Regions from separate parts of the Vibrio casei genome, predicted to be linked through region 2. Evidence: predicted binding sites of a transcription regulator. Region 2 holds the regulator's gene; the other holds the start of a gene.
What was found. Region 2 encodes CRP, which controls carbon source genes, mostly activating them, when cyclic AMP is high. Its sites were predicted from a motif close to TGTGANNNNNNTCACA; they were not measured.

Region 1: VCASEI_RS03460 (NupC/NupG family nucleoside CNT transporter) is a predicted target of CRP. The motif match lies at 10,371-10,386, and genes of this name have one in related genera.

The regions. Positions count from the first base shown of each region.
Region 1 covers NZ_AP018680.1:704,618-721,019, reverse strand. The annotation lists gene mtgA (monofunctional biosynthetic peptidoglycan transglycosylase) at 46-735, shown strand; gene radA (DNA repair protein RadA) at 752-2,134, opposite strand; gene serB (phosphoserine phosphatase) at 2,249-3,229, opposite strand; gene VCASEI_RS03485 (YtjB family periplasmic protein) at 3,457-4,059, shown strand; gene deoD (purine-nucleoside phosphorylase) at 4,183-4,899, opposite strand; gene deoB (phosphopentomutase) at 4,988-6,208, opposite strand; gene deoA (thymidine phosphorylase) at 6,241-7,590, opposite strand; gene deoC (deoxyribose-phosphate aldolase) at 7,672-8,445, opposite strand; gene VCASEI_RS03460 (NupC/NupG family nucleoside CNT transporter) at 8,968-10,221, opposite strand; gene VCASEI_RS03455 (TatD family hydrolase) at 10,446-11,249, opposite strand; gene VCASEI_RS03450 (DUF5363 family protein) at 11,249-11,425, opposite strand; gene glyA (serine hydroxymethyltransferase) at 11,612-12,862, opposite strand; gene VCASEI_RS03440 (YitT family protein) at 13,261-13,863, shown strand; gene VCASEI_RS03435 (MliC family protein) at 13,954-14,346, opposite strand; gene VCASEI_RS03430 (ABC transporter ATP-binding protein) at 14,405-15,403, opposite strand; gene VCASEI_RS03425 (ABC transporter ATP-binding protein) at 15,403-16,402, opposite strand, start outside.
Region 2 covers NZ_AP018680.1:2,498,317-2,514,718, forward strand. The annotation lists gene fusA (elongation factor G) at 1-2,075, opposite strand, end outside; gene rpsG (30S ribosomal protein S7) at 2,242-2,712, opposite strand; gene rpsL (30S ribosomal protein S12) at 2,825-3,199, opposite strand; gene tusB (sulfurtransferase complex subunit TusB) at 3,386-3,667, opposite strand; gene tusC (sulfurtransferase complex subunit TusC) at 3,690-4,043, opposite strand; gene tusD (sulfurtransferase complex subunit TusD) at 4,043-4,429, opposite strand; gene VCASEI_RS11740 (helix-turn-helix transcriptional regulator) at 4,459-5,163, opposite strand; gene fkpA (FKBP-type peptidyl-prolyl cis-trans isomerase) at 5,389-6,183, opposite strand; gene VCASEI_RS11750 (SlyX family protein) at 6,637-6,861, shown strand; gene slyD (peptidylprolyl isomerase) at 6,946-7,518, opposite strand; gene VCASEI_RS11760 (YheV family putative zinc ribbon protein) at 7,678-7,878, opposite strand; partial or broken gene kefB (glutathione-regulated potassium-efflux system protein KefB) at 7,910-9,700, opposite strand; gene kefG (glutathione-regulated potassium-efflux system ancillary protein KefG) at 9,711-10,298, opposite strand; gene VCASEI_RS11775 (ABC transporter ATP-binding protein) at 10,533-12,440, shown strand; gene VCASEI_RS11780 (TIGR02444 family protein) at 12,442-12,909, shown strand; gene VCASEI_RS11785 (YheU family protein) at 13,028-13,243, shown strand; gene VCASEI_RS11790 (phosphoribulokinase) at 13,375-14,244, shown strand; gene crp (cAMP-activated global transcriptional regulator CRP) at 14,486-15,118, shown strand; gene VCASEI_RS11800 (aromatic amino acid transport family protein) at 15,258-16,402, opposite strand, start outside.

The DNA of each region.
Region 1 (16,402 bases), 960 kb from region 2:
TTATCTCAATCATTGATGTGAAAAATCATCCCAAAAGGACTATTCATGGGTAAGCGGTTCAAAAAATGGTTAATACGATCAATTCTCTTTTTCTTTGTTTTTTCTATTCTGATCACTTTACCCCTTAAATTTGTCAATCCAGTTATTTGGAGCTGGCAATTACAACGTGACTTTTTTCCACCATCACAATATCAACAACGCCCACCATCAGATTGGGTCACTTTAGACCAGATATCACCTTACATGCAATTGGCCGTTATCGCCTCAGAAGATCAACGTTTTCCAGATCATCATGGCGTCGATTTTCACTCGACCCAAAAAGCCATCTCTGACATGATTTCAGGAGAACGTTTTAGAGGCGCGAGTACTCTCACTCAACAAACGGTAAAAAACCTATTTCTATGGTCTGGGAAGGATCTTGTTCGCAAAGCCGTCGAAGCCTATTTGAGTATTTTGGTCGAATTTGAATGGGGCAAGCAAAGAATACTTGAAATATATTTAAATATTGTTGAATTTGGCCCAGGGATTTTTGGCGTCGAAGCCGCAAGTCAGCATTACTTTGGTATTCAATCGAACCAATTATCGTCATCTCAATCCGCTAGACTGGCGGCAGTATTACCAAACCCCTATAAATTTAATGTCAATAAGCCGACACCATATGTCTGGCAAAGAGTGGACTGGATTGAAACACAAATGAATCAATTAGGATTAGGGTATTTAAAGAAAATGAATTAATACTTCTTTTTATATTTTATAATTCATCGAAAGCATCAATTGCTTCAGAGAGTTTTTTTACACCATGGATTTGCATTCCATCAATCCCACCTTTTGGCATATTTGCTGCGGGTACTATCGCTTTTTTAAAGCCATGCTTATACGCCTCCATTAAACGCTCCTGCCCACTTGGTACGGGGCGAATTTCACCAGCAAGACCCACCTCACCAAATACGACCACATCTTTAGGTAGCGGTCTATCTTTAAAGCTGGACAAAAGCGCCATGAGTAACGCTAAGTCAGCACTGGTTTCTGCGACTTTTACGCCACCAACCACATTGACGAAAACATCTTGATCCGCCATTTGTAAGCCGCCATGCTTATGTAAAACAGCAAGCAGCATCGATAATCGATTTTGATCAAGGCCAACGGCCACACGACGAGGATTAGACAATTGCGAATAATCAACCAACGCTTGTATTTCCACCAGCAGTGGCCGAGTACCTTCCCATACAACCATGACTGAACTACCCGATGTTTCCTCCTCTCCACGAGATAAAAATATCGCCGAAGGATTACTGACTTCTTTTAGTCCTTGTCCTGTCATGGCAAAGACGCCAAGTTCATTGACTGCACCAAAACGGTTTTTATGACTGCGCAATGTTCTGAATCGACTATCCGCACTTCCATCCAGTAACACAGAGCAATCAATAATATGTTCCAATACTTTAGGCCCTGCTAAAGTACCATCTTTAGTAACATGACCAACGAGAAAAACCGCTACATTATTTTGTTTAGCGTAACGCGTTAACGTTGTTGCCGACTCACGAACTTGCGAAACACTTCCCGGAGAAGATTGCACATCGGCCACATGCATGACTTGAATGGAATCAATGACCATTATTTTCGGCTTTTCTGATTCGGCAATTTGGCAAATGCTATCAACATTCGTTTCCGATAGCATTTTCAAGTTTTCTTTAGGCAAACCTAAGCGAGAAGCCCTCATTGCGACTTGTTGTAGCGATTCTTCACCAGTGACATATAAGGTCGGCATTTGAGAAGCTAAACGACACACAGTTTGAAGTAACAGCGTACTTTTACCGGCTCCAGGGTTACCGCCTATAAGTACCGCAGAACCGGGAACAATCCCCCCACCAAGCACTCGATCAAACTCTTTAAATCCGGTTGAAAAACGAGGCACTTCTTGCAGATCAATATCCGCTAAATTCTGAACTTTAAGATCAGTAACCGATCCGGCATAACCAGATAACCTTTCATTGCGAGCAACTTGAGGAGATGCAGCAAGACGCACTTCAGTTATGGTATTCCATGCTCCACAAGCATTGCATTGCCCTTGCCATCTTGGAAAATCGGCACCACAGTCATTACAGACATATGCGCGTTTTGCTTTTGTCGCCATGAAGGTCTCTCAATATAAATATGAAATAAAAAAGCAGAGCAGGCTCTGCATTAAAAATCAGGATCGGTATTTATCATCTTTCACTATAATCATTACTACAAAATCAGTAATAATTTATGGTATCGCTTTCCAGCTAATACGCTTTTGCTGTACTAAAGCGGCCGATAAAATACACAAAACGCCACCTAAGCCCGCAAAACGAATCGCGGTTTTGGCTTGTTGCTCTACTTTTGGCTTAGCGTGGTAGGCAATACCAAGACCTGCCGTAGCCATCATCACCAGATCATTAGCACCATCACCAACGGCAACCGTATTATGTTGTTCAACATCATACTCATCGGCTAAAGTCACCAAAATATCCGCTTTAGTTTCAGCCGACACAATGTCACCTAATACTTTACCTGTCAGTTTACCATCAACAATTTCAAGCGTATTCGATTGAGCGAAATCTAAACCTAATGTTTCTTTTAAGTGATCAGAAAAATACGTAAAACCTCCTGAGGCTATTGCGGTTTTCCAACCTAAAGCTTTCAATGTATTTACGATCTCTTGCAAATCAGGCATTAATGGTAAAGTGTCACGAACTTTAGCCAATATAGATTCATCCGCCCCTTTTAAAGCGGCAACTCTTTCACGTAAGCTAGCTTCAAAATCAAGCTCGCCTTGCATCGCACGTTCTGTAATATCAGAAACGAGCTCTCCCACTCCGGCTAACTTAGCAATTTCATCAATGCACTCGATTTGAATAGCAGTGGAATCCATATCCATTACAATTAAACCTGGTTTCGCTAACTCTGGTAATACACTGATCGAAGCACAATCCAAGCCAAGGGCGTGAATAAATTCAACCATTTCAGGGATAAGCTCCCCCCCCATCAAGGCCACTTCATACTGGCCAACTTTCCAAGAGTCCAAAACAGGATTAAAACGCCCAGTAAAGGAATCAATACGATCAAAGTCGCTAATAGCGAGATGCTCACTAAAAACAATCCATTGTGCTTTTTGCTTATCCAAGCTTGAATATAAATGAGATTCGGGCAAACGCTTTATAAGCGACATACTTTTCTGAATCTTCAATGTGGTGGTTACATCCATGTTATCTCGCCTTTTAAGTTGTTAATTTTGTGCGTTTCTATCCAATGAACAGAATCAATAAACAAAGTACAAAAACACATTATTGCGTCCCATATTGGCTCAAAGCAAACACACCAATGCTAAGCAACTTACCCTATTGCAATTTACTAACGCAAGTCCCAAACTAGTAAATACATAAAAAACCGACTTTTGGTTGAATTATCGACCGTATTTTAAGGTAATAATAAATGCAAACTTCCTTATTTTCTTGGCGAGTTTTTTTACGTTTCTCCGCTATCCTATTACTTGGTGGTATGTTTGCTTACACCATTATTAATAGTTTTGTAATCAGCCGAGATAACGAAAACATTCAAAATCAACAATTAGAAACACTGACTAATTTATTAATTACCCAATCAGCATTATCTGCTAGTGACATGATTGTTAATGATGACCAAGATGCATTATTAAAGTTAGCAAATCAAATCTCTTCAGATAGACTCGTATTAGATGCCACCATTTATAACGCAGAGGGGATTCGATTAGTTTCAAGTGATGGAGCTCAAAGCGTTCGTGAAATTTTAGGTTTAGATACCCCATTAAAAACAGCATCAATAGGCCGAGAACAATTAGTGAAACCTGTATTCAGTGATGGCAGTATGATCGGCTTTATTCGTATTACGTTCGAAAAAGGTAAAGTGACTGCAATTTCAGATCATCGCTACCGTAACAGCGACCATCTTATGTATATGATGCTTATTTTAAGTTTTATTAGTGGCATTCTATTGTGCTTGTTATTGCTTTATAAGCCAAAAGATCAAGTTGAAAATATCCTATTGAAAGATTTATAAACTCTATTACCTCTCAAAAAAATAAAAGCCCTTTGCTTCTATCAAGCAAGGGGCTTTTTAATCTTTATCGCCAATTAAAATTTGACGTTTATGAATACTTAACGCGAAGTATTCCTTCGCCGATTACTTATCACCAAGCAATACTGAATCAAGTGCGATATGAATCATGTCATTAAACGTTGTTGCACGTTCATCTGAAGTCGTTTGCTCGCCAGATTTAATGTGATCGGATACCGTACAGATAGCAACAGATTTCGCACCATATTCAGCGGCTACACCGTAAATACCAGCCGCTTCCATTTCCACACCAAGAATGCCGTATTTGTCCATCACCGTGAACATATCAGGATCAGGAGTGTAAAACAGATCTGCTGAGAATAAGTTACCCACTTTAACATCAATGCTACGAGCTTTTGCTGCTTCTTCTGCATTGCGCACCATTTCATAATCAGCAATGGCTGCGAAATCATGATCTTTAAAACGCATACGGTTTACTTTTGAATCGGTACAAGCGCCCATTCCAATCACAACATCACGCAACTTGATGCTATCACTTACCGCGCCACAACTACCTACACGAATGATTTTCTTTACGCCAAAATCTTTGATCAGCTCAGTTACATAGATAGAACAAGATGCTATCCCCATACCATGACCCATAACTGAAATTTTACGGCCTTGATACGTTCCTGTATAACCAAACATGTTACGAACATTACAAACTTGAACCGCGTTGTCTAAGAAGTTTTCAGCGATGTATTGTGCACGTAGCGGATCACCCGGCATGATCACAACGTCTGCAAAATCACCCATTTCAGCATTAATATGTGGAGTTGCCATGTTTATTTCCTTTATAAGTTTTCATTCACTGCATACATTCATGCAGCAATTAAAATAAATTATTGTCTTTATATCGGTTTGTTTTCGTTTATAAAAACGACTTACCATATTCCATATCCGAAGTACCAAAGTACTCAGCTAAGCTTTGACCAATATCAGCAAATGTATCACGACGGCCTAATGAACCCGCGGGAATTTTCGGACCAGAAACCAATACTGGAATATGCTCACGTGTATGGTCACTACCAGGCCATGTTGGATCACAACCGTGGTCAGCCGTTAGAATTAATACGTCATCTTCTTTTAAAATCGCTTGAATCTCAGGTAATCGAGAATCAAAGTATTCTAATGCTGCAGCATACCCTGCCACATCACGACGATGGCCATACGACGAGTCAAAATCCACAAAGTTGGTGAAAACAATCGTATTATCACCCGCAGCTTTAACTTGCTCTAGCGTGGCATCAAATAAAGCTTCAAGCCCTGTAGCTTTGAACTTCTGTGTAATGCCACAGCCGGCATAGATATCAGAAATTTTCCCTATCGAGACCACTTCGCCATTTTTTTCATCGACCAATTTTTGCAATACGGTCGGTGCAGGCGGTTCAAGTGACAAATCATGACGGTTGCCCGTACGAGCAAACTCACCCGCTTTTGCACCAATAAATGGACGAGCAATCACTCGGCCAATATTGTAAGGTTCAAGTTCTTCACGAACGATTTCACACAACTCAAGTAAGTTATCTAAACCGTAGGTTTCTTCATGACACGCAATTTGGAATACTGAATCGGCCGAAGTATAGAAAATAGGTTTCCCACTCTTCATATGCTCTTCACCAAGCTCATCTAAAATCACCGTACCGGATGAATGGCAGTTACCTAAATATCCTTTCAAATTGGCACGTTTTACAATTTTTTCTAATAACTCTTGTGGGAAGCTGTTTTCTTGATCAGAGAAATATCCCCAATCAAACAAGACCGGCACACCGGCAATTTCCCAGTGACCAGATGGCGTATCCTTGCCAGAGGAAAGCTCAGCGGCATGGCCATATGCGCCAGTGATCTCAGCATCTTCATCTAAACCAATAGGGAAGGTCCCTGTCGATTCTTGTCCGGCTTTACCTAAACCTAATTTAGATAAATTAGGTAAATGCAATGGACCACTACGTTGATCATTATCGGCAAGCCCTTTATGACATTGCTCGGCAATATGACCTAAAGTATCCGCACCTACATCACCGAATTTAACGGCATCTTGCGTGGCACCAACACCAAAAGAATCAAGCACTAAAATAATTGCACGTTTCATGATTAAATCTCCTTCCAAACTAAACCGATCAATTACAGATCTTGAGCTCGGATTTGACGATAAATAGTCGGCGTAGGTTGATATCCCTCGTCCGATAGCGTAATCGCTTGTTGTAATTCATCTGCGGTTTGTTGCCATTGCTCTTCTGTTCGAGCATGGATCATCGCTAATGGTGTTTGTGAATCCGCGACTTCACCTAAGCGAATGAATTGATCAAAACCAACTGCATAATCAATTTTATCACTCGCAACTTTACGCCCCCCACCCATTGACACCACAGCCATTCCAATAGCACGAGTATCCATCGCGGTCACTGTACCTGTACTTGTCGCATAAACAGGCTTAATCACTTCCGCTTTAGGCAAGTAAGCATCGTAATTCTGGATGAAATCCTCTGGGCCACCTAAGCCTGAAACCATCTTACCAAAACAGTGCGCCGCGCTACCATCATCTAACACCGCTTGCAGTTTTTCGCGTGCTTGGTCGGTATTTTCCGCTAACTTTCCTAATACCAGCATTTCAGCACAAAGCGTCATAGTGACATCAAGTAAACGTGGATTCCGTATTTCGCCGCGTGAGTTTTTTTCACCGGTTAGAAACTGAACGGCTTCACGTACTTCAACGGCATTACCTGCCGATGAAGCTAACACTTGGTTCATATCAGTAAGAATAGCAGTGGTAGTCGTTCCTGCACCGTTAGCGACGGCAACAATCGATTGTGCCAATTCTTCAGAAGCTTCATAGGTTGGCATGAAAGCGCCAGAACCCACTTTGACATCCATCACCAATGAATCAAGACCGGCAGCTAATTTTTTCGATAGAATAGAGGCGGTAATTAACGAAATATTATCCACAGTTGCGGTAATATCTCGAGTCGCATACACACGTTTATCCGCAGGCGCTAAATTACCGGTTTGGCCAATGATTGCTACGCCAGCATCTTTCGTTACTTCACCAAATTTTTCATTCGAAGGCATGATGTTATAGCCAGGAATTGACTCTAGTTTATCAAGCGTTCCACCAGTATGCCCTAAACCACGACCAGAGATCATGGGAACAAAACCACCGCAAGCCGCGACCATCGCTCCTAGCATCAAAGAAGTCACATCCCCCACTCCCCCTGTTGAATGTTTATCAACAATAGGCCCAGAAAAGTTCATGTGAGACCAATCAATAACCATACCTGAATCGCGCATCGCGCATGTTAATGCAATCCGTTCTTCCATGGTCATTTCATTAAAGAAAATAGTCATCGCGAAAGCCGCAATTTGGCCCTCTGAAATGATGTCATTTGCAACACCTTGAATAAAGAAATTGATTTCTTCAGCGCTTAACACTTCATTGTCACGTTTTTTACGGATAATTTCTTGAGGAAGATACATAGCACTATCCTATTGAAATAGAAACGGGAAACCAAAGTGTTGTCCATAAAATACGGGCAACACTTTGAGAGTTACATCGGATTAGTAGCCGCCTTCCGCCGCTTTTTCGCCTTTACCAAGCGTATTCAGTAGATTAGCAAGTAGGCTAGATGCACCAAAACGATAGTGCATATTATCCGCCCAATCCGCACCTAAAATACGGTCGGCCATCGCTAGATATTCTTGAGCATCTTCAGCGGTACGAACGCCTCCAGCAGGCTTAAATCCAACTGTTTTAGCAACACCCATATCTTTAATTACATTGAGCATAATTTCAGCCGATTCTGGCGTTGCATTAACCGGTACTTTACCCGTTGACGTTTTAATGAAGTTTGCACCCGCTTCGATAGAAAGCTGTGACGCACGTTTTATTAAAGCTTCTTCTTTCAACTCGCCCGTTTCAATAATGACTTTCAGTAAAACATCACCACAAGCGGCTTTACATTGTTTCACTAATTCAAAACCGGTTTTTTCATCGCCCGCAATCAGCGTACGGTAAGGGAAAACCACATCGACTTCATCGGCGCCATAAGCAATCGCTGCTTTCGTTTCAGCAACCGCAATCTCAATGTCATCATTTCCGTGTGGAAAATTTGTTACCGTTGCAATACGAATGTCTGGTGTACCTTGTTCACGTAATGTTTTCTTCGCAATCGGAATAAAACGTGGATAAATACAAATGGCGGCCGTATTACCAGCCGGTGATTTTGCTGCTTTACAAAGAGCAATCACCTTCTCATCCGTATCGTCTTCATTCAACGTGGTGAGATCCATTAATTTTAGTGCACGTAACGCCGCTGCTTGTAAATCGCTCATTTCTATCTCCGATATCAAAAAATTATTATGACAACTCAGTGGACACTTGAGGTGTTGATTTATACAACTTCAACAAGTGTAGTGTGATTCTCATTCTTTATAAGAACCCTACCAAGCTGTCTGAAATGAACGGACTTGGTTCCTTGAAGACTTAGCACCTATAATGGGCTAATTGCAATCCTTGTCACCGCCAACCAAATCACCAGAAAAGCCGGATAACTGGCTGCTAACACATCATGTGTTGTGAACATATCTCACTAAACCACTTAGTTTCATTCTAAGCTTCATTCCATTTAGTAAGAATTCACTGATGATTATACTGATTAATCCCATTTGGTCAGTGATTATCCTGAACGCAAACGGTTTGTATCTCAAAAAGAACTCAAGGTAAATGTTCCTGCTAGGCTTTTTGAGCAACCTACTACTCTTTTCTGTCTCCCATATTAAAAACAAAAAGCCGTAGCAAATAATGCTACGGCTTTAAACTCTATCGTCATGGCGTCTATATAAAGAAACCTTAACTTACATTGCTTGTAACGTAAGGAAGAAACCAGCAATTGTCGCAGCCATTAAATTAGATAATGTACCCGCGGCAACAGCTTTCATACCCATGCGTGCAATGTCTTTACGGCGGTTAGGAGCAAGGCTACCCAAACCACCTAATAGAATCGCAATGGAAGAAAGGTTAGCAAAACCACATAGTGCGAATGAAATGATTGCTTTTGTCTTTTCAGACAACACAACCGCCGCACCATCTTGTAAGTAAGGGGTAAAGTTTAAGTAAGCCACGAATTCGTTAACCACCACTTTTTGACCAATGAATGAGCCAGCAAGCGTTGCTTCAGACCACGGTACACCGATTAAGAATGCTAATGGTGCAAATAACCAACCTAAAATTAATTCTAACGTTAGGTGAGGCATGTCAAACCAACCGCCAACGCCACCTAAAATACCGTTAATTAATGCGATAAGACCAACAAACGCTAACAACATTGCACCGACGTTTAGAGCAAGTTGCAAACCAGAAGATGCACCACTTGCTGCGGCATCAATCACGTTAGCAGGTTTATCCTCACCCGCTTGATCAATGTTTTCAAGCTGATCAATTGGCTCATCGGTTTCTGGCTTCATAATTTTCGCAAACAATAAACCACCAGGAGCGGCCATGAAAGATGCGGCAATTAAGTACTCAAGAGGAACGCCCATTGCGGCATAACCGGCCATTACACCACCAGCCACAGAAGCCAGACCACCACACATTACTGCGAACAATTCAGATTGCGTCATTTTAGGAACAAATGGACGAACGACCAAAGGTGCTTCGGTTTGACCAACAAAAATATTCGCCGTTGCAGACATAGATTCTGCACGAGAAGTTCCTAATGCTTTATGCAATGCACCACCAAGCACTTTAATGACCAGTTGCATAATACCTAGGTAATAAAGCACAGAAATAAGTGCAGAGAAGAAAATGATAGTTGGTAAAACTTTAAACGCAAAAATGAAACCAATTCCATCAACAGAGAAGTTAACAAGGTTACCAAATAGGAACCCAATCCCCTCATTACCGAAATCAATGACATATTGAACGCCATTTGTCATTGCATTTAGTACATCCTTTCCCCAAGGAACGTACAGTACAAATGCACCAAGCAGGAATTGGATAGCAAATGCGCCACCAACAGTTCTTAAATTAATAGCTTTGCGGTTGTCAGATAGTAAAACTGCAATAAGCAGTAAAACGATCATACCAACGATGCTCATAACCAGGCTCATGGTATATGGCTTCCTTATTTGTTGTGTTGAGTTATAAAAATTAAAATGTCGTTAACTAAAAGCGGTGGCGATTATACTCTGACAATTACTAACAAAGTAATACCAAGGTCACATTAGTTAATGAAAAAATCGTGAAAAACATAAATCAACGTGATCTATATCACCAATCGATTGCTTTTTATATATTGACAACAAAGCAAACGATTGCACAAAGCTCGTTAAATTTATAACTGGATCGCAAATAATTCACAACTGTTATGAAACAGGCATCGCTCAAGTTCAGATTTATCTTCTTTTCTAAGTAAACATAATGACTCAAAAACCCCTAAGACTTGGGAGGGGTGATTCGCTTGCCCTTGAAATCCCGACAGAGGCATATCAGGAGCATCCGTTTCAAGTAGTAAACTTGATATCGGTAACCTCGCAATAGTATCTCGTGTTTTTTTAGCTCTTGGATAAGTAATCACACCACCAACTCCAATATAGAATCCTAATTTCACATATTCCATTGCCAGCTGGTAACTTCCTGAAAAAGCGTGAATAACGCCACCTTTTTTAGGTCTAAAATGGCGTAGACGTTGCAAAACCTTATCGTGAGAACGACGGGCATGTAAAATAAGAGGTAATTCATATTCAATAGCAAGCTGGATCTGGGCATCAAACAACCTAAATTGCTTATCGATTAACTCTGGTATTAATCGATTATCATCAAGCATAAAGTCCAGACCACACTCTCCAACCGCTACGCATTTTTCGGTTCGGGAATCTAAACAAACTCTTAATTGTTCGAGGGCATTGTCATTATGTTGGCCAATAAAGTATGGATGCAAGCCAAGTGCGTAATACAACGGAGAATATTGCTCAGCAAGCTGTTGAGTATGATACCAATTACTTTCACCAATAGAAGGGATAATAATACTATGCACACCCGCTTTTTGTGCACTCGCAAGCTCTTTTTGTGTGTCATTAAAGGGAGAGAAATCAAAGTGACAATGCGTATCAACCAATGATAATGAAGAACCATTCATTAAGCTTGGAGGCTTTTTTTAGGATCTTTCTTTTCGTCTACTTGTTCATATTTCGCTTGACCATGTGCAGGGTCAACCTTATGAACGCAGCAACTACGTTTGTATTCCGGTGTTAACCCGAGCTCCTCGCACCAACGATCATAACGAGCTATCCAATGCTTAATCCAAGTAAACAACATAAGCGATCCTTTTTATTCTTGATGTCTATTTAGTATAACCAAAGCAATAAAAACTGCAGCTTCAAATACTAAGGGTATAAAAAACCCCAATGATGAGCAAACCATTGGGGCTTCATATTTCTACACTGCTATTTCAGTACCAGTATCCCAGTGAAAATTGTGCAGTGACGACTCTCAAACCAATTATGCGTAAACAGGCTTGCGCTTACAGATATCTAATACTTTAGCCTTAGTCGCTTCAATCACAGACTCATCACCCATGTTGTCTAGAATGTCACACATCCAGCCAGCAAGATTTTTCGCGTCGTCTTCCGTAAAACCACGACGAGTAATTGATGGCGAACCTACACGAATACCAGATGTTACGAATGGGCTACGTGGATCGTTCGGTACTGAGTTTTTATTTACCGTGATGTTGGCAGAACCTAATGCAGCATCCGCTTCTTTACCTGTAATGTCTTTGTCGATTAAATCGACAAGGAACAAATGATTTTCAGTCGAACCAGAAACAATGTTGTAGCCGCGAGCAATAAACTCAGCAACCATTGCTTTTGCATTTAATACAACTCGAGATTGGTAAGCTTTAAACTCTGGCTCTAATGCCTCTTTGAACGCCACCGCTTTTGCTGCGATAACATGCATTAGAGGACCACCTTGACCACCAGGGAAGACAGCAGAGTTCAGTTTCTTGTACAGATCTTCACCTGCATTTGAAAGAATCAAACCGCCACGAGGACCAGCAAGGGTTTTATGCGTTGTAGTCGTGACAACGTGGGCATGTGGAACTGGATTTGGATATTCGCCTGCGGCAATCAAACCTGCAACGTGCGCCATATCAACAAAGAAATAAGCACCCACTTTATCTGCGATTTCACGCATACGCGCCCAATCACATACTTGAGAATACGCAGAAAAACCACCAATGATCATTTTCGGCTTATGCTCGATAGCAAGAGCCTCCATTTCTTCATAGTTGATTTGACCCGCTTCATCAATACCGTAAGGAATGATGTTATAAAGCTTACCAGAAAAGTTGACAGGAGAACCGTGAGTCAAGTGACCACCGTGTGCAAGGCTCATACCTAAAACAGTATCACCCGCATTTAATAGCGCCATATAAACCGCGTTGTTTGCTTGAGAACCAGAGTGAGGTTGCACGTTCGCATACTCTGCACCAAATAATTCACAAGCACGCTCAATCGCTAATGTTTCGACTTTATCAACAAACTCACAACCACCGTAGTAACGCTTACCAGGGTAACCTTCCGCGTATTTGTTCGTAAGTTGAGAACCTTGTGCTTCCATTACACGTGGGCTTGTGTAGTTTTCTGAAGCGATAAGCTCAATATGCTCTTCTTGACGAAGTGTTTCTTCTTGAATAGCGGTAAATAACGCCGCATCATAATCCGCAATGTTCATGTCACGCTTAAGCATTTGTATCTCCTGACTCAGATAGGCTGAAAGTTCTCAAAAATTGATACATGAGCGAAAACTCATATTCATATAAAAAGATTAATTTCTACAAAAAGCAGCAACCCACCAAACGCAAACGTTTTCGTCACCGCAATAAGATGGCGCTATTCTACCTAATTTGATCCATATCAGAAAGTATCAATACGAAATTTCTACACGCAAAAAGCACATAGCCAAAGTGAAGAAACTTAATAGTGATGGAATATCACACAATATAAGTATAAAAAAGCGCTTTCGACTTTACATTTATGTAAAATTTAAAATACACGAACTTAACATCAATTTATGTGCGGAACTTTCAAAAAAGAACATTCATTATTACTCTCTCATCAGTTATGGATAACTTGACTGTATAAATGATGGAAAAACACTCAAAAAAAGAAGATGGCATTGCACTTATCGTTGGCAGTTTTATGGTTGCCCTAGGCGTATTTTTTTTATCGTCAGCACAATTACTCACAGGAGGTACAGCAGGCTTAGCATTATTACTCAGTCAATTGAGCCTATTGTCTTTTGGAACGCTTTACTTTTTTATTAATTTACCCTTCTATGCCTTGGCTTGGCAGCGTTTTGGCCGACAGTTTGCGATGAATAGTTTACTCTCGGGAGCGCTCGTTTCCCTTTTTGCCGATAACTTACATTATGTGATCCAATTCAACCTCATTAACGATCTTTTTTGCGCTGTCGCAGGTGGGTTATTAATCGGCATAGGGATGTTGATTTTATTTCGTCATCGTTCCAGCTTAGGGGGCTTTAATGTCATGTGTTTATTAATTCAAGATAGAACAGGAATATCAGTAGGAAAAACACAGCTTATTTTGGATTGCAGCATCGTATTAGCTTCGCTGCTTTTTGTTTCTGGCTGGATCATTGCATTATCAATACTAGGCGCAATTATTTTGAATATTACTCTGACGATGAATCACAAACCGGCTCGATATACGGTAAGATACCAACCATAATCACGATTGTTTTATCCCCAAAATACTTATTCAAAAGCAATAAAAAGGCAGAAACATGGTTATCTACCCTTTTACTCTGCAATCTCAGCTTTATTTTACGGTAAAGCAATCGGTAAAGGTTTCGTTATTAAAGGTAATACTGGCTTGGTTACCTTTTCCCCAAAACATGTTCCTTTTATCTAAAGATTCATATTTAGAGCCAGAAGCCGACCTCACCCTCACCAATGGATAAGAACCTTCATGGGCAACTAATAGCGCTTGGTCATTCTTTGAAAACTCAATCAAAAATGGTTGTTCAAGTTTACCTTGAAGTTCACTTTCTGATTGATTGATTCGACACTTATATGCCACACTTGTCACTTCAATGCCATTAACCAATGTTGTCGTTTTGACTTCAGATTTAGGGCTCTCTTCAACAGTGGTACACCCCATCAAAGCAAATATTGATAAGCTGCCTGCCAATACGATTTTTAACGATTTCATCCAAATTCCTCAATTGTAAATATAATAATCTAACGATACCCAAGTAACCTCAATGAATTCAAGTGTAAAGAAAACAAGCTATTGATTGTTCTGATTGTGTCTTTTTTATTAAATCTGGTGATTGTTGTGTGCATGTTGCCATGACGTGTGGGCAGCGAGAAGCAAAGCGGCAACCCGGTGGAACATTAATGGGTGAGGGAATATCCCCTTTCAGTAAAATTCTTTCCCCAACCCCTAACTCTTTTAACCGTAATTGAGCATCCCGATATTTAGGGTGTGTAATAGGAATCGCTGACAACAATGATTGTGTATAAGGGTGTTTAGGTTGCTGGTAAATCGTTTGTGCATCGCCATATTCAACAATTTTGCCTAAATACATTACCGCAATATTATCGGAAACATGCCTAACTACGGATAAATCATGGGCAATAAAAATCAACGTTAAATTCATTTCTCTTTGCAATACGAGTAATAAATTCAAGATTTGTGCTTGAACAGAAACGTCCAAAGCCGAAACTGATTCATCGCACACTACTAATTTAGGCTTAAGCGCAATCGCTCTTGCAATGCCAATTCTTTGTTTTTGTCCGCCAGAAAATTCATGAGGATAACGCTCAGCAGCATCTGGCGTTAAGCCAACTTTAATCAATAGTTCAGCCACCCACAGCTGCCTTTCTTCTTTTGTTCCCAAATTGTGAATGACAAACGGTTCTTTTAAGATCATTCCAACGGTATGGCGCGGATTGAGTGATTCGGTAGGGTCTTGAAATATCATTTGCATCTCTTGACGCAAAGAACGCATTTTCTGGCTATTAAGATCGCGAATGTTTTGCCCTTCAAAAAAAATATTGCCAGCGGTTGGTTCATATAAACGCAGCAAACTTCGACCTAAAGTGCTTTTACCACACCCCGATTCCCCAACAATACCAAGAGTCTCACCTTTATTAACACTTAATGAAATCCCATCAACCGCATGAACGGTGTACGATTTTTTAAATAGATCTTTACCGGAATAAAAATGCTGCTTTAAATTATCAATTCGTAATAATTCACTCATTATTTATTCTCTTTCATATTGCGTTGCTGACTTGTGCTGAGCTGTAGATTATCCCAGTAATGACAACTGATTAAATGATCGGTGTTTTTAGCAAATAAACGGGGAGATTGTTGGTGGCATTTTTTTTGCTGATAGAGGCAACGTGTTACAAACCGACAACCTATTGGCATGTCCGATAAGCTTGGCACCTTTCCTTCTATCGTCGGTAATAGTGACTTCGCAATCGAGTAAGAGCTTGGCATCGAAGCAAGTAACCCTTGAGTATAAGGATGGCTTGGGTGATCAAATAGCTCAAATACATCGGCTTGTTCCACAACTTTACCAGCATACATCACCACAACCTGATCACACATTTCAGCGACAACACCTAAGTCATGAGTAATGAAGACAATCGACATACCCTTTTCTTGTTGTAATGATTTCATTAAATCTAAAATTTGAGCTTGCACCGTCACATCTAATGCCGTCGTTGGCTCATCACAAATTAATACATCAGGCTCACACGCCAAAGCAATAGCAATCATCACCCGCTGACGCATTCCCCCTGAAAGTTGATGGGGAAAAGACAACATGCGCTCTTTTGCTGAAGGGATACCGACTTTTCCTAGCATTTCTAACGCTAATTGGTAACGTTGCTTCTTCTTTAGTTTGGGTTGATGAAGATGGTAAACTTCCATTAACTGTTTGCCAATGGTATGCACCGGATTAAGTGCGGTCATGGGGTCTTGGAAAATCATCGAAATATGATTACCACGCATGTGGTACATTTTTTCTGCTGGCAATTGAGTAAGATCATGTGTCTGAGTGGATTCATGGTATGCAATTACGCCAGAGACCACCTGTCCAAAAGGCTTTGGCAGCAAGCCCATTATCGACATTGCTGTCACGCTTTTCCCGCAACCAGACTCGCCAACCAATCCAACCGTTTTCCCTTTTGGCACATGAAAAGTCACACCATCAAGTACCCGGACGATACCGTCGTCGGTCAAAAAATCCGTG
Region 2 (16,402 bases):
GCTTTTGCAACATTGTTAGGCACTTCAGCGTACTCACTAAACTCCATGGAGTAAGAAGCACGACCTTGTGTCGCAGAACGTAAATCAGTTGCGTAACCGAACATGACGGACAACGGAACTTGTGCACGAATTATCTTCAGGCCAGCTGTCCCCTCGTCCATACCTTCAATGATGCCTCGACGACGGTTAAGATCGCCAACGACGTCACCCATCCAGTCTTCTGGAGTAGTTACTTCAACTTTCATCATAGGCTCAAGCAGAACAGGTTGCGCTTCAAGTGCACCCGTTTTGAAAGCCATCGAGGCGGCGATTGTAAACGCCATCTCACTTGAATCTGTTTCATGGTAAGAGCCATCAAATAATGTAACTTTGACATCCAAAACAGGATAGCCAGCAAGTACACCATTATTCATCTGCTCTTCAACGCCTTTCGCGATTGAAGTGACGAACTCTTTCGGCACAATACCATTGGCAATTTCATTTACAAAGACAAAGCCTTCGCCTACTTCTGATGGTTCAAGTTTCAGCCATACATGACCGTATTGACCCTTACCACCGTACTCACGGATAAATTTACCTTCCGCTTTCGCCGTACCACGAATTGTTTCACGGTAAGCTACTTGTGGGTTACCAACGTTGCAATTCACGTTAAACTCACGCTTCATACGGTCAACGATGATATCTAAGTGTAGTTCGCCCATACCTGAAATCAGGATCTGCCCAGTTTCCGCATCCATATCAACACGGAATGATGGGTCTTCTGCCGCTAGTTTACTGAGAGCGATAGTCATCTTATCTTGATCAGCTTGAGAGCTTGGCTCTACAACGATCTGAATAACTGGATCTGGAAACTCCATGCGTTCAAGAACAATTTTATGGTTCTGGTCACACAGTGTTTCACCTGTAGTCACATCTTTAAGACCAATAATGGCTGCAATATCACCAGCTCGCACTTCTTTCACTTCTTCACGCTTATTTGAGTGCATTTGAACAATGCGACCTAAGCGTTCACGTTGTTTCTTCACAGAGTTGTAAGCCGTTTTACCGCTTTCAACAACCCCTGAGTAAACACGGATAAAAGTTAAAGTACCCACAAATGGGTCAGTTGCAACCTTAAATGCTAACGCTGAGAACGGTTCTTTATCATCGGCGTGGCGCTCTACTTCATTTTCATCTTCATCGATACCTTTAATTGCAGGAACATCAATTGGGGAAGGAAGGAAGTCAACCACTGCATCTAAAACAGCTTGTACACCTTTATTTTTAAATGCACTGCCGCAAGTCGCTAATACGATTTCATTATTAAGGGTACGAGTACGAAGACCTTGTTTGATTTCAGCTTCTGTCAGTTCACCTTCTTCAAGATACTTATCCATTAGCTCTTCATTGGCTTCCGCTGCCGCTTCAACAAGTTCTGTACGATATTCTTCGGCCATTTCTTGCATATCTGCTGGAATATCTTCGTACGTGAAAGTCATGCCTTGGTCAGCAGCATTCCAGTTGATTGCTTTCATCTTAATAAGATCAACAACGCCTTGGAAGTTTTCTTCCGCACCAATATTCAATTGAATGGGAACAGGCGTTGCGCCTAGACGATCTTTGATCTGTTCAACCACGCGCAAGAAGTCTGCGCCAGTACGATCCATTTTATTCACGAACACCAAACGAGGTACGTGATATTTATCCGCTTGACGCCAAACTGTTTCTGACTGAGGTTCAACACCAGATGAGCCGCAGAACACAACAACCGCACCATCAAGTACACGTAGAGAACGCTCTACTTCGATGGTAAAGTCAACGTGTCCAGGAGTGTCGATAATATTGATACGGTGATCTGCAAACTGAGCTTCCATACCACGCCAAAACGTCGTAGTGGCGGCTGAAGTAATTGTAATGCCGCGCTCTTGTTCTTGCTCCATCCAGTCCATGGTTGCTGCACCATCGTGAACTTCACCGATTTTGTGAGAAAGTCCGGTATAGAACAAAATACGTTCGCTTGTGGTTGTCTTACCTGCATCTACGTGAGCAACAATACCGATATTACGGTAGTGCTCTATAGGAGTTTTACGAGCCACGATTGAATCCTTTTATTAGAGACTTAGGGACTATTGCTATATCTAGTCTATCGGTTAAAAGCACTGCTTTACTAATATTTGCTTGCAATAGATATAGCAATAGTTCCTAGCATAAGCATAGGAACTAAAGAAGTACTGCAAGGAACCTTGCAGTACTAAAAAGACATTACCAGCGGTAATGTGCGAACGCTTTGTTCGCGTCTGCCATGCGGTGAACGTCTTCACGTTTCTTAACAGCAGTACCTTTGTTTTCTGACGCATCTAGCATTTCAGCAGCTAGGCGCATTGCCATAGATTTTTCACCACGCTTACGCGCAGCTTCAACCAACCAACGCATAGCAAGAGCGTTACGGCGAACCGGACGAACTTCTACTGGTACTTGGTAAGTTGAACCACCCACACGGCGAGATTTAACTTCTACCGCTGGACGAACATTTTCAAGAGCTTCTTCGAATACAGCTAAGTGATCTTTACCAGATTTCTCAGCCATAGAATCAAGTGCAGTGTAAACAATTTTTTCAGCAGTTGATTTCTTACCATCAACCATAAGGATGTTTACAAATTTTGCCAGCAATTCAGATTTGAACTTAGGATCTGGAAGGATCTTACGCTGGCCTATTACGCGACGACGTGGCATGGATGTTTCTCCGTTGTCTTCTTCAGGTTATCCAAAACTTTTCAGTTTTTTCAACAAAATATATTATTTAGTGTTTGGCCTTACTTAACGCTTACTTTTTTCAAAGTGAACATTAAGACTTAGGACGTTTAACACCATACTTAGAACGACTTTGTTTACGGTCGTTTACGCCAGCACAGTCTAATGCGCCGCGAACGGTGTGATAACGCACACCTGGTAAATCTTTAACACGACCACCACGGATAAGAACAACACTGTGCTCTTGAAGGTTATGACCTTCACCGCCGATGTATGAAGTAACTTCAAAGCCGTTAGTTAGACGAACACGACATACTTTACGTAATGCTGAGTTCGGTTTTTTTGGAGTAGTAGTATATACGCGAGTACATACACCACGTTTTTGTGGACACGCTTCTAGCGCAGGCACGTTGCTTTTAACAACTTGCTTTACACGTGGCTTGCGTACCAACTGGTTAATAGTTGCCATTAAATAGCTCCTGATTTACGAAAATAAGCTTGTGAAAAATCTAACCCTACCTACTCACTGCATTTACACAAGAGAGAAATAGGGACGCAAAATTTTATTCATCAAGGGGGAGTGTGTCAAGAAATATACAATCAAGAGTGATACTTTTTTCTATAATGCACAAATAAATAGACTCAACATGGTGATTCATTCCCAAGTTATTATTTGTTGATGGTTTTCACTAAGAAAAACAAATCCATTAAAATCAATAACCTTACCTGTCAATACAAGTTGAAAACTCAGCCCTCTTGCTTGAATATCCGACTCTAACGCATAGCAATGATCAAGATGATCTTTTAATACACCGATGAGCACTTTTTGACTAATTAGCCCATAAACGGCATCTTCTACTAAGATAAATTGATCATCTGGATGGCTAAATTGGATGGAAGCTTCAATCGCATCGATGGATTTAATTATGTGAAGCATAAAAATCGGCCCTTTAATCGCATCAAAATGTCAGAATTTTTTGACAATTATGAAGGCGATGATTGATTTCTTCAAAAGACAACACTTCAACATCAATAATGAATCTATCGGAGCATAAATTAAATTCCAATAGTGATGTTCTGCAGGCATAAATCTTTTCAATGTCGTACAATTCAAGCAACTTAAAAGCTGAAATATAATCGCGTGATAATATTTGTTTTGGGGCTTGTTCCTTAACCAATTGAGTAACACCGTTGCCAAGAAAGAAAACTTCAATGTCTTCACAGTATGCAGACGCCGCCAATAATGCATCTAGCCCCTCTCGGCCCTTTGTATTTGAATGAGGAAATGATCGAAAAACAAAACCTAATCGCATTAGAACTGTACCACTCTATCTTGTATCAGCATAGCTTCCGCTAACCCACCTAGGCCTGCTAATTCAAATCCCTCAGCAGTATTGCTCGTGGGTAATTGATGAACCTTAGCTTCATGTGAATCGACGATTCCTCGACGCAATGAGGCCGCCACACAGGATTCTAGTCTCACATTGTGATCTTTTGATAAACGCTGCCATGCTTGGGGTAAATTGAATTCATCATTAGCAGGTAACACTAGACTAGAGGCATTGTGAACCCCATCTTGATAGAAAAAAACACTGACTAATCTATGCCCTCTTTCAAGTAAAGAACAAGCAAAAAGATAGGCGTTTCTCGCCGATTGGCTGCCATAAACCGAACCATTCACCACCAAAGTATAAGTCAGAATTTTTTCAGGTTCCGTTAAGCATTGACTCACTTTTCACCATCCTCAACTTTACGTTGGCGAATATAGAGATAAACCGTATGTTTGGAGATATTTAAACGATCGGCGACCCGGTTAATCGCGTCTTTAATATCAAAAATACCTTTGTCATACAGATCCATTACAATTTGACGATTTTTGGTATTATTCGATACCGATTTATCCGCATTAATGTCTTCAATCGTTCTTTCTACTGTTTGATCCACCAGCTCTTCAACATCACTAGCAAAGTTGACCGATGATGCAGCTTCTTCGGCTTCGGCTGTTGGCATAAAAGCATGCAAGACTTGCGAAAAAGGCGCATCTAAATTGATATTAATGCACAACAATCCAATAACACGTTGCTCACCATTACGAATGGCAATGGTGATTGACTTCATCAATACCCCGCCTTTCGCTCGAGTAAAATACGATCGCGAGAAATTACGTTGTGATCCTTCGATATCTTTCAACATTTTTAATGCTAAATCGGTAATGGGTGAACCCACTTGACGGCCAGTATTTTCACCATTAGCAATTTTAATCGCCGATGTATTGAGATCTTCTAAAGAATGCAAAACAATCTCACAATAATTACCGATTAGGCTGGCTAAGCCATCTACTACGGCCTCGTAAGAATGTAAGATAATTTTATCGTGATCAGAAAAAGGTCTAACATAGACAGACTCCATCTCCAACAATGCTTCAGAATGCATAATTTCAGAACTATTCACATACACCTCTGGATATAATTACGGCTAGTAATCAGATAGTACTTCAACAAATGAATGTAAGTTTATCAGAAAATTTGAGTTAGAGATTGCCGTAACTTCAATATAATGGTTAAGGATAAGTTTTGTAATGTATTTACAATCGCAGATACAAGAAGGCTCATCGATTGATGAGCCTTCTTTATTTTTAGCTAATTTATCACTAAATATTTATTTCGCAGCAGCAGGTGCTTGTTCAGTTTTAACTGACATCAGTTCGATTTCAAAGACTAACGTAGAGTTAGCCGGAATCGTTGGAGTATCTTGCTCACCGTATGCTAGCTCGGGCGGAATAACCACTTGGTATTTAGAGCCAACTTTCATTAACTGAACGGCTTCCGTCCAACCAGGGATAACGCGGTTAAGTGGAAATGTAGCTGGTTCTTTTCGATCATAAGAACTATCAAATTTAGTTCCATCAACCAACGTACCTTCGTAATTTACAACAACGGTATCCGTCGCTTTTGGTGTCGCACCAGTACCTTCTTTTTCAACTTTGTAAAGAATACCTGATTTGGTTTCTTTTACGCCGTCTTCTTTTGCAAATTTAGCGCGAAATTCATCGCCGACCTTTTTGCTCGCAGCTGATTTTTCAGCCGCTTGAGACTGCATTTTTTCAGACACACGTTTGTCTAACTCTTGAAGCACTTTATGAGTCTCTTCTTCGCTCATGCCAGACTTACCAGCAAACACATCTTCAATACCTTTTAAAACGATGGTTTTATCAAGGTTAATACCAATTTCAGCTGGCTTTTCAATGCTTGTGTTTAAGTAATTAGCAAAAGATGCGCCGATTGCATAAGCTGCTTTCTCATCATCCGTTTGGTACTGATTCGTTGCAGAAGCTGCAGATTGAGCTTGCTCTGTTGGCGCTGTTGTTTTTGCATCTTTCGATTCTTCTTTTTGACAGCCTACAGCTAATAGTACAGTTGCCGCTAGCAGCGATACTTTAAAAATCGGTTTCATTAAATTCTCCAGCATGATGGCGAACCATCGTTATGATTTATAAAAATGATTGAAGCAATATACTAGCGCCTTTAGCTCTAGTTGAGAGACTATTTGTACTGGTTGCTACAAAAAATAACCAGCAGTAAATATAATCCCCTCGTATATCAATTACAGCGTTATACCTTACTTATAAAACAATTATTTAGTAGGAAATCACATATTATTGATGTTGTCATACTATTGCGTTGTCGTATCGACTCTTTGTTAAGAGAGTGTTTTTTTTTAGCAAAGTTCACTCTATTTCATAAAAATGAACTCTTTATTGCGCTTTATTACCTATATTCTTGTACTTTATCGCATTCATTTTACTTATTCATTGATGAAAGTAGAGATCTACAGTCTTTGAATATTCAGGTATAATTTTTAGCACTCAGGGTATCATCCATTCTTTAACTATAAAAAGTGATCTTCATGACTTCAGACAATCTTGAACTTCAGCAACGCATTAATGATCTTGAATGTCAGGTCGCCTTCCAAGAACAAACCATTAGTGAATTAAATGATGCACTAAGCCAGCAACAACTTCTGATCACTAGAATGCAAGATCAAATGAAGTTTGTCGTCGGTAAAGTCAAAAACTTAGACGCTTCTAACTTGGCGGATCCATCGGAAGAAACACCACCACCGCATTATTAATCGTAATACTTGTTATTCAATGAAACTTGTCATTCAACTAAAAACGCCAACCTGAGTGGGCTGGCGTTTTCATATTCTTAAGAATTAATGACAGCCACAACCGCCATTTCCGTCACAACCTTCTTTTTTCTCTTCATGGCCGTGGTCATGATCGCAGCAATCGCCATCATGATCATGTCCGTGATGACCACCAGCCTGATGTACATGGCCATGAGCAATTTCTTCTTCTGTTGCTTCACGAACAGCAACCACTTCTACATCAAATGTTAAGGTTTGACCCGCAAGCATATGATTACCATCAACCACGACTTCATCACCATCGACTTCAGTGATTTCAACAGGGATTTGACCTTGATCTGTATCAGCTAAAAAGCGCATACCCACTTCAATTTGCTCAACACCATGGAAAACATCCGCAGGTACACGTTGAACAAGATCATCACTGTGCTCGCCATACGCATCTTCTGGAGCAATCGTTGCTGTGAATTTATCACCTGCAGCTTTACCTAGTAGTTCATTTTCCAAACCTGTAATCAGGTTATTGTGGCCATGCAAGTAATCAAGTGGCGCTTCAACTGTTGACTGATCAACCACAACACCGTCTTCTACTTTCACTTGGTAAGCCAAGCTAACTACAACGTTCTTTTCAATTTTCATATTCGCTCCAAATTCAGATTAAGCGTTGAGAATGTGTGAGCACTTAATCTCTATGTGCAAGATAATGGGGATAAGCACGGCAAATTTCAATCGATCCACTGTGTTTATTTTCATTTACCTTGATAAAAAATGCTCCAGAACTCACTTAAAACCCTGCCTTTAATCAGGTTTAAAAATACCTATCATCTGATCTGTCGCCCTAGGTGTTTTTTCTACCTTTTTTGGGGTTCTTTGCTCAACATAATTACATTCTACACATTCAACCACTTCAATCTGGTTTTCTTCCCAAACTCGTAAGCTATCAGGCTGTTTACACATAGGGCAACTCGCCCCAGCAATGAATCTTTTTTTGATTATCATGCCAATTCCATATTTCCATTATTGGATCGATTTAATCCCAATGATTTTGGGTTTGACGATCGCTTTCCATCTCACGATCAAAAATTTCTTCTAATTCTTTACGCGCTTCTTTGGCCCGGATCCCCATGTCTTTATCTTCCATATGTAATGGCAATAATTCTTTGAGCATCGTGGTGTCTAATTTGCGAAAATGCGCTTCAGCACGCTTAGCTTGATAAGGATGCATGCCAAGTTGAGTCAATACCTGGCGCCCTAAATCTAGCGCCCCTAAAAAGGTTTCTCGTGAAAATAAGGTTACCCCCATATTCAATAACCGATACGCTTCAACTCGGCTTCGCGCACGCGCTAAAATTTTCAAATTAGGGAAGTGTTGTTTGCATAGCTCCGCAATTTTTAACACTTCATCGGGTGAATCAGTACAAATAGCAATCGCTTCAGCTTGTTCAGCACCTGCTGCTCTTAATAAATCTAGCTGAGTGGCGTCACCGTAATACACTTTATAACCAAACTTTCTTAATAACTGAATTTGGCTGGCATCACTTTCTAATACCGTGATGCGGATCTTGTTAGCGTATAACAAACGTCCAACCACTTGTCCAAAACGACCGAAGCCAGCAATGATGACTCTAGGTTCTTCATTGATCACATCAGACTGCATATTATCCGAAATATTAATCGTCCGATTAAACCATTTCTCTTGAGCCAGCAAAATAAGTGGCGTGGTCATCATCGATAAACTAACCACCACTAATAAAAAAGAACTCACTTCGCTTCCAAGCAAACCATGACCTGTCGCGGCGGTAAATAATACGAAAGCAAATTCCCCCCCTTGACTTAAAATTGCCGCCATTCTGCTTCGCGCTTTAGCTCTTGTCCCCATAAGGCGAGCTAATATGTAAAGAATAAGCGCTTTAATACTGACTAACGCTGCTACTGCTGCCAATATTTTCAAAGGGTAATGAATGAGTAAATCAAGGTTTACAGCCATGCCTACCGACATAAAGAACAAACCAAGTAGCAGCCCTTTAAATGGCTCAATAGCACTTTCTAACTCATGGCGATATTCACTTTCTGCCAATAGTACTCCCGCTAAGAATGTCCCTAGAGCCATAGATAGACCCAGTTTTTCCATTAAGACGGAAATACCAATCACCAGCAACAAAGCCGCAACAGTAAAAAGCTCACGGACTCGGCTCATCACCACATAGCGGAAAATTGGACGCAATAAATAATGCCCGCCCACTAATAGAGCCAACACCCCTCCAATCATCCACACCGCATCTAACCAATCCCCACCAACATTACCAGCCAACAAAGGCAATATTGCTAACATAGGAATGACCGCAATATCTTGGAATAATAAAACAGCAAAGCCAGATTGCCCTGTTTCAGTGCCTGCTAGTCCTTGCTCTTCGATAACTCGTAATGCTATCGCCGTCGAAGACAACGCAAGCCCCATTCCAATCACTAAACTATTTTGCCAACTAATGCCAAACCAATTCGCAATCGCAGAAATAATTAATGTGGTCACCGCCACTTGAGCGCCACCTAATCCTAAAATAGGTATGCGCATTTGCCATAATTTTTTGGGGTTTAGCTCAAGGCCAATCAAGAATAGAAGCAACACAACCCCCAGCTCAGAGAAATGCATCACACTGTCTACATCACTAATTAGCCCTAACCCCCAAGGACCAATCACAATACCAGCCAGTAAGTACCCTAAAACAGAACCAAGCCCAAAACGTTAAGCAAGAGGAACGGCAATCACTGCTGCCGATAAGAACACCACGCCGCTTTGTAAAAAATCAATTGTTGATGCCATATATTTCCCTCTACTGAGATAACTCAAACGGGTTCATTAGCCACTGACGGTAGGCTTGCGCATGCTCTACTCTCTGTGCCTGATGCACATTCCTTGCCCAATATAAAACCAAAGGTTCAATCCAATTCATTTGGCATAACTTAGCGGTTAGCTCAAAAGGCTGCAAAATTTGTTCCAGCGGATATTGGTTGTAGCCTTGAGCTGAAAACGCCTCTTTTTGACCACCAGTGGTAATCACACTACGCCAAGATTTTCCCTGCAATGCTCGGCCCTTACCAAATGCAAATCCCTTGCCAAGTACAGTATCCATCCACTCTTTCATTAAAGCTGGGCATGAATACATAAACATGGGGTGCTGGAACACAATCAAATCATGTTCCAGCAACAAACGGTGCTCCACGGCCACATCAATAAAAAAATCAGGGTAACAAGCGTAAAGATCGTGGATCTGCACATGTGGTAGATCTTTTATCGCTTTCAGTAGAATTTGGTTGGCCACGGAATGTTCAGGATCGGGGTGGGCATAAATCACCAAAATACGTGGTAACGCGACGTCTGTCGCCTCAGTTTGACTTTGTTGTTGAGCGTGATCTGACATCGCTGTCTCCATACAATCTACACTGCAAAATTTGATGTCCCATAATTAGAAGTATAACTACCTCAACACAACTCTGTTTCGTTATCAGGAAACCCCGACACTTTATCACGTAAATTCATCCGATCGTAAATCGTTTATTGATCGACATTTATCCTTGAAACGCCTACTATTCAAGGCGCACATTGCGTCCGTTTCGCTTAACTTTTCATTCGCAAAACCTTAGATAAGACTCCTATGATTACATTTTCAGATATTCAATTGCTTCGCGGTGGAAAACCATTATTAGAACAGGCTTCAGCCACCATTCATCCTGGCGATAAAGTAGGACTTGTTGGCAAAAATGGTTGTGGTAAATCCACCCTATTTGCATTATTGAAAGATGAGCTTTCTATCGATGCGGGTAATTTCCAAATGCCTTCGTATTGGGAATTGGCTTGGGTTGCCCAAGAAACCCCAGCATTAGAACGCGCAGCATTAGAGTATGTGATTGATGGTGACCGTGAATATCGCCAATTAGAGCTAGCCCTGATTAAAGCAGAACAAGACGATAATGGTAATTTAGTCGCTGAGTTGCACGGCAAAATCGAAACAGTCGGTGGCTACACCATTAAAGCTCGCGCCGCTGAATTATTAAATGGCTTAGGTTTTAGCCAAGCTCAAATGCAATGGAGTTTAACGCAATTTTCTGGTGGCTGGCGTATGCGTTTAAACTTAGCACAAGCTCTACTGTGCCGTTCAGATTTATTATTGCTCGATGAGCCCACCAACCACTTAGATTTAGATGCCGTACTTTGGCTAGAAAAATGGCTACAGAACTACCCTGGCACGTTAATCTTAATTTCGCACGACCGGGATTTTCTCGACCCTATTGTCGGTCGAATCATTCATGTAGAAAATCAACTACTCAACGAATACACCGGCAACTACTCCTCATTTGAGACCCAACGCGCGCAAAAATTAATGCAGCAACAAGCGATGTATTCTAAGCAACAAAAACAAATGTCGCACATGCAAAGCTACATTGATCGATTTCGTTACAAAGCCTCGAAAGCTCGCCAAGCACAAAGCCGAATTAAAGCCTTAGAAAAAATGGAGAAAGTTCTCCCCGCTCAGTTCGATAATCCATTCAGCTTTGAATTTCGGGAGCCTTCTGCTTTACCCAATCCAATCATGATGATGGATGAAGTTTCCGCAGGTTATGGGGATAACCTTATCCTTAAACATATTCGACTCAATCTAGTTCCGGGCAGCCGAATTGGTTTACTCGGTCGCAATGGTGCAGGTAAATCCACCTTAATTAAACTGCTTTCTGGTGAGCTGAATCCACAAAGTGGCGATCTTACCTATTCTCAAGGGGTAAAAATTGGCTATTTTGCCCAGCATCAATTAGAAACACTGCATCCCGAAGAAACACCTTTACAACACATGATGCAAATTGCGCCCAATCATACCGAGCAACAACTGCGCGATTACCTCGGAAGCTTTGGTTTTGTAGGTGAAAAAGCACTCGACAAAGTCGCACCATTTTCAGGTGGCGAAAAAGCTCGCTTGGTTCTAGCCTTAGTTGTATGGCAAAAGCCGAACTTATTGCTGCTCGATGAACCAACCAACCACCTTGATTTGGATATGCGCCAAGCCCTAACAATGGCACTGCAAACCTTTGAAGGGGCGATGGTTATCGTGAGCCATGATCGCTATTTATTACGCGCCACCACCGATGATTTGTATTTGGTTGACTCACAGCAAGTTGCCCCTTTTGATGGGGATTTAAACGACTATTATAAATGGCTCACTGATCAGCAAAAACAAGACAAAAAAGAGGCACAAGGCGATGTTGATAGCACACCAAGTATTAATAGCGCCAACGCACGTAAAGAACAAAAACGTTTAGAAGCAGAATTACGCAAGCAAACTGCACCAATTCGCAAAAAACTGACACAACTTGAAACGAAAATGGACAAACTAGGTACCGAGTTGGCCGATGCTGAACAACTATTAAGTGATGTATCACTCTATCAAGATGAAAATAAAGCTAAACTCACTGAAGTATTAACCATTCAAGCTAGCCGAAAGTCTCAACTCGAAGACGTTGAAATGGAATGGATGGCATTGCAAGAAGAACTGGAATCACTCAACCAATAATATGAATCAATACTCACCGCTTCCTCTCACCTTAGAACGCTTATGGCAATTTAGTTTGCAGCATTACAGCGTGCGTGACATCAAAGAAGCGTGTTTACATCTACAAAATCACCATCAAGGTAACGTCAATTTAATTTTGTTATTAAAATGGCTCGATGAGCATGAACTAGCCTTCTCTGAAGATCAATGGATCCAATTGGAAACCGCCATTGACCGAACACAAAGTTTATTAAGCCAGTTCCGTTATTATCGTCGTAAAGCCAAACCGCATTTACCCGACACCTTGTACCGTGAGTCACTTCAGTTTGAACTTCAACTTGAGCGCCAGCAACAATCCGATTTAGTCACATGCCTCAATCAACTAACTCTGACACCACAACAAGGCATACCAATGACTCACCAATATTGTTTGAAACAAGATGCCAAACATTTGTGTGAGCATTTTTATGCTACCGCTTCTCGCCGCTAATGTGCTTCACCGGTCTTTTTCATCAATCAATCTATTTTTCATCCATTACTCTATTTTTCGCCAATAGCTATGTTTTTACCAATACCTCTCTTTCTCACCGATAAAAAAAGCAGTATTTATGATTATTCCTTGGCAACAAATCGATCCCGACACCTTAGAAAACCTCATCAAAGAATTCATTTTACGTGAAGGCACGGATTACGGCATGCAAGAAACGTCACTGGACACCAAAATAAAACAAGTTAAAGCTCAATTACAGGCAGGAAGCATTGCAATTGTTTTTTCAGAATTACATGAAAGCGTTGATATCAAAGCGATTAATGAATTGCAATGAACCTCAACCTCCCGACTTTTCGGCCAATAAATATTTGAGTATTCATCACGACACATCTTCACCACTATTTATTCTTGCCTAACATTCCCCTACACTGGTCTTCATTATTGAAGTCGGAATGAAGGATTATTATGTCGTCGAAACATCCCATTATTGCAGTAACAGGTTCTTCAGGTGCAGGTACCACCACCACCTCAGAAACCTTCAGAAAAATGTTCAATATGATGAATATTAAAGCATCGTGGGTTGAAGGGGACAGCTTTCATCGCTACACACGCCCCGAGATGGACGTCGCCATTCGAAAAGCAAAAGAACAAGGCAAACACATTAGTTACTTTGGCCCCGAAGCCAATGATTTTCCTTCTCTAGCCGATTTTTTCAAAAAATATGGGCAAAATGGGGCAGGAAAAGTTCGTCGTTATCTCCACAGCTTTGATGAAGCAGTCCCCTATAATCAAATGCCAGGCACCTTTACGCCGTGGCAAGATCTCCCAGAAAATACCGACGTACTTTTTTATGAAGGCTTACATGGTGGTGTCGTGGATGGGGATGTCAATGTCTCTCAACATGTTGATTTTCTGATTGGCATGGTTCCGATAGTCAACTTAGAATGGATCCAAAAATTCGTCCGAGATACCCGAGATCGTGGCCATTCACGAGAGGCCGTCATGGATTCTATTGTTCGCTCCATGGATGATTACTTAAATTACATTACTCCTCAGTTTTCTCGCACCCATATAAACTTTCAACGCGTTCCAACGGTTGATACCTCAAATCCACTTAATGCCAAAGGCATTCCAAGCCTCGATGAAAGTTTTGTGGTTATTCGTTTACGCGGGATTAAAAATGTCAACTTCCCATACTTACTTGCCATGATAGAGGGATCTTTTATGTCTCGCCATAATACCTTAGTAGTGCCGGGTGGTAAGATGAGTTTTGCCATGGAATTGATCATTCAACCGATTCTTCATCAACTGATCGAAACTGGAAAAATTGGTTAAGATGCATGGCAAAAGCACGCAGACTATCCAGAGTGTGAGTTCGTGCACATTTTCACTGCCGAATTTCCCTATCTGATCCGATCAAAGTCAAGAAATCACAGCAAGAAAGGGGTAGTATTTATAGGCTACTGCAAACAACTTGCAGCTATAACAATTAACACCTATTCTATTTGACCAGTTTAGCCGGTCTCAGGATGAATGACTCAAAACTGAGCAAGCCTTGTAGAGGAAGTAACAAATTATGGTTCTAGGTAAACCTCAAACTGACCCAACATTAGAGTGGTTTCTATCGCATTGTCACATCCATAAGTACCCATCAAAAAGTACTTTGATTCACGCTGGCGAGAAAGCAGAAACCCTTTATTACATCGTAAAAGGGTCTGTGGCAGTATTAATCAAGGATGAAGAAGGCAAAGAAATGATTTTGTCTTACTTGAACCAAGGTGACTTCATTGGTGAATTAGGCCTATTTGAAGAAGACCAAGAGCGTACCGCTTGGGTTCGAGCCAAATCTCCTTGTGAAGTGGCTGAAATTTCATTTAAGAAATTCCGCCAACTTATCCAAGTTAACCCTGATATTTTGATGCGTCTTTCTGCCCAAATGGCAAAACGTCTGCAAATCACTAGCCAAAAAGTTGGTGACTTAGCATTCCTAGACGTGACAGGTCGTATCGCTCAAACGCTACTAAACCTAGCGAAACAACCAGATGCAATGACGCACCCAGATGGCATGCAAATTAAGATCACTCGTCAAGAGATCGGTCAGATTGTTGGCTGTTCACGTGAAACGGTTGGTCGCATCTTAAAAATGCTAGAAGAGCAAAATTTGATTTCAGCCCACGGTAAAACCATCGTGGTTTACGGTACACGTTAATCCTCGTTTATAGATAACGATAACCCCGTAAGAAGAAATAAAGCCACTGACTTAAAAGATTCAGTGGCTTTTATTTTATATTAGCTTTTCGAAGCTTGAGCTTTACTTCTTATGACTCAAATACCTCGAAACCGAAAACCTACCCTATCGCTGGCAACACACCTAAGCTAATCATCACTTGTAGCACAATAATAACGATGCCAGCGGTAAGTGTCAGCATTAAGGCTGGCGTACCACCTGAAACAGTAAAAGCTTGCTTGTCTTGGTGTTGTACACGAGATTTCATCACCATCGTCACCGGCAATAAAATAGCGAGTATCGCCAATGCGATCGCCGCATAGCCAAGCGCCATAATAAAACCTTGTGGGTAAAATAATGCAAAGCACAATGGCGGCACAAAGGTCACTAGCGCAATACCAACACGGCCACCTTTGCTTTGGTTTTTATTTAAGCTGTCGCCTAAGAATTCAAATAACCCTAAACTCACACCTAAGAAAGAGGTGATTAATGCTAAGTCGGCAAATACGGAGACTACTTGTGAAATAGCCGAGCTATGAATCACTTGAGATAACGTACCGACTAATGCTGTCACATCACCTGCTTGAGATAATGTTGATTGATCAACTACACCTAGCGTGGCCAGTTGCCATAAGATATAAACCACTAGCGGCAATAAAGAACCGAAAACCATCACCTTCTTCAAAGCTTTCATATCAAGGTTTAAATAGCGCACTACCGCAGGAATGCTACCGTGAAAACCGAAAGAGGTAAAAATCACTGGCAATGCAGCCACAATCAGGCCTTTTTCTAATGGCATATTAAGTAGATGAACCGCTTGAATATTAGGCGTTAAGAAGAACAGCATGACCGCCATAGCGATTAGTTTACAGGTGAATAGCACGCGGTTAACTCTATCTACCGATGAAGTACCAAAGGTCACAATCGCTGCAATTAAAATAGTAAAGATTAACGTTCCAACACCATTGGATACATCAATGGCAAACCAGTTATGTAATTTGTCATTAAACTGACCGCCACCACCCGCGATGTAGGCTGCACATAGCGCATAAAAAAGAAATAGCATGGCAAACGTCGCAACCCATTTGCCTTTATCACCTAAAAATTGTTTGGCTAACGAGTGTAGAGTGGCGTCGTAATCGGCATGTTGGTGCAGCTCTAACATGAGCAATGCGGTATAAGCCATTAGCGCCCACATCCCAATCATGATGATTAAAGACGTGCTAAAACCTAACCCTGCGGAAGCAATAGGTAATGCCAACATAC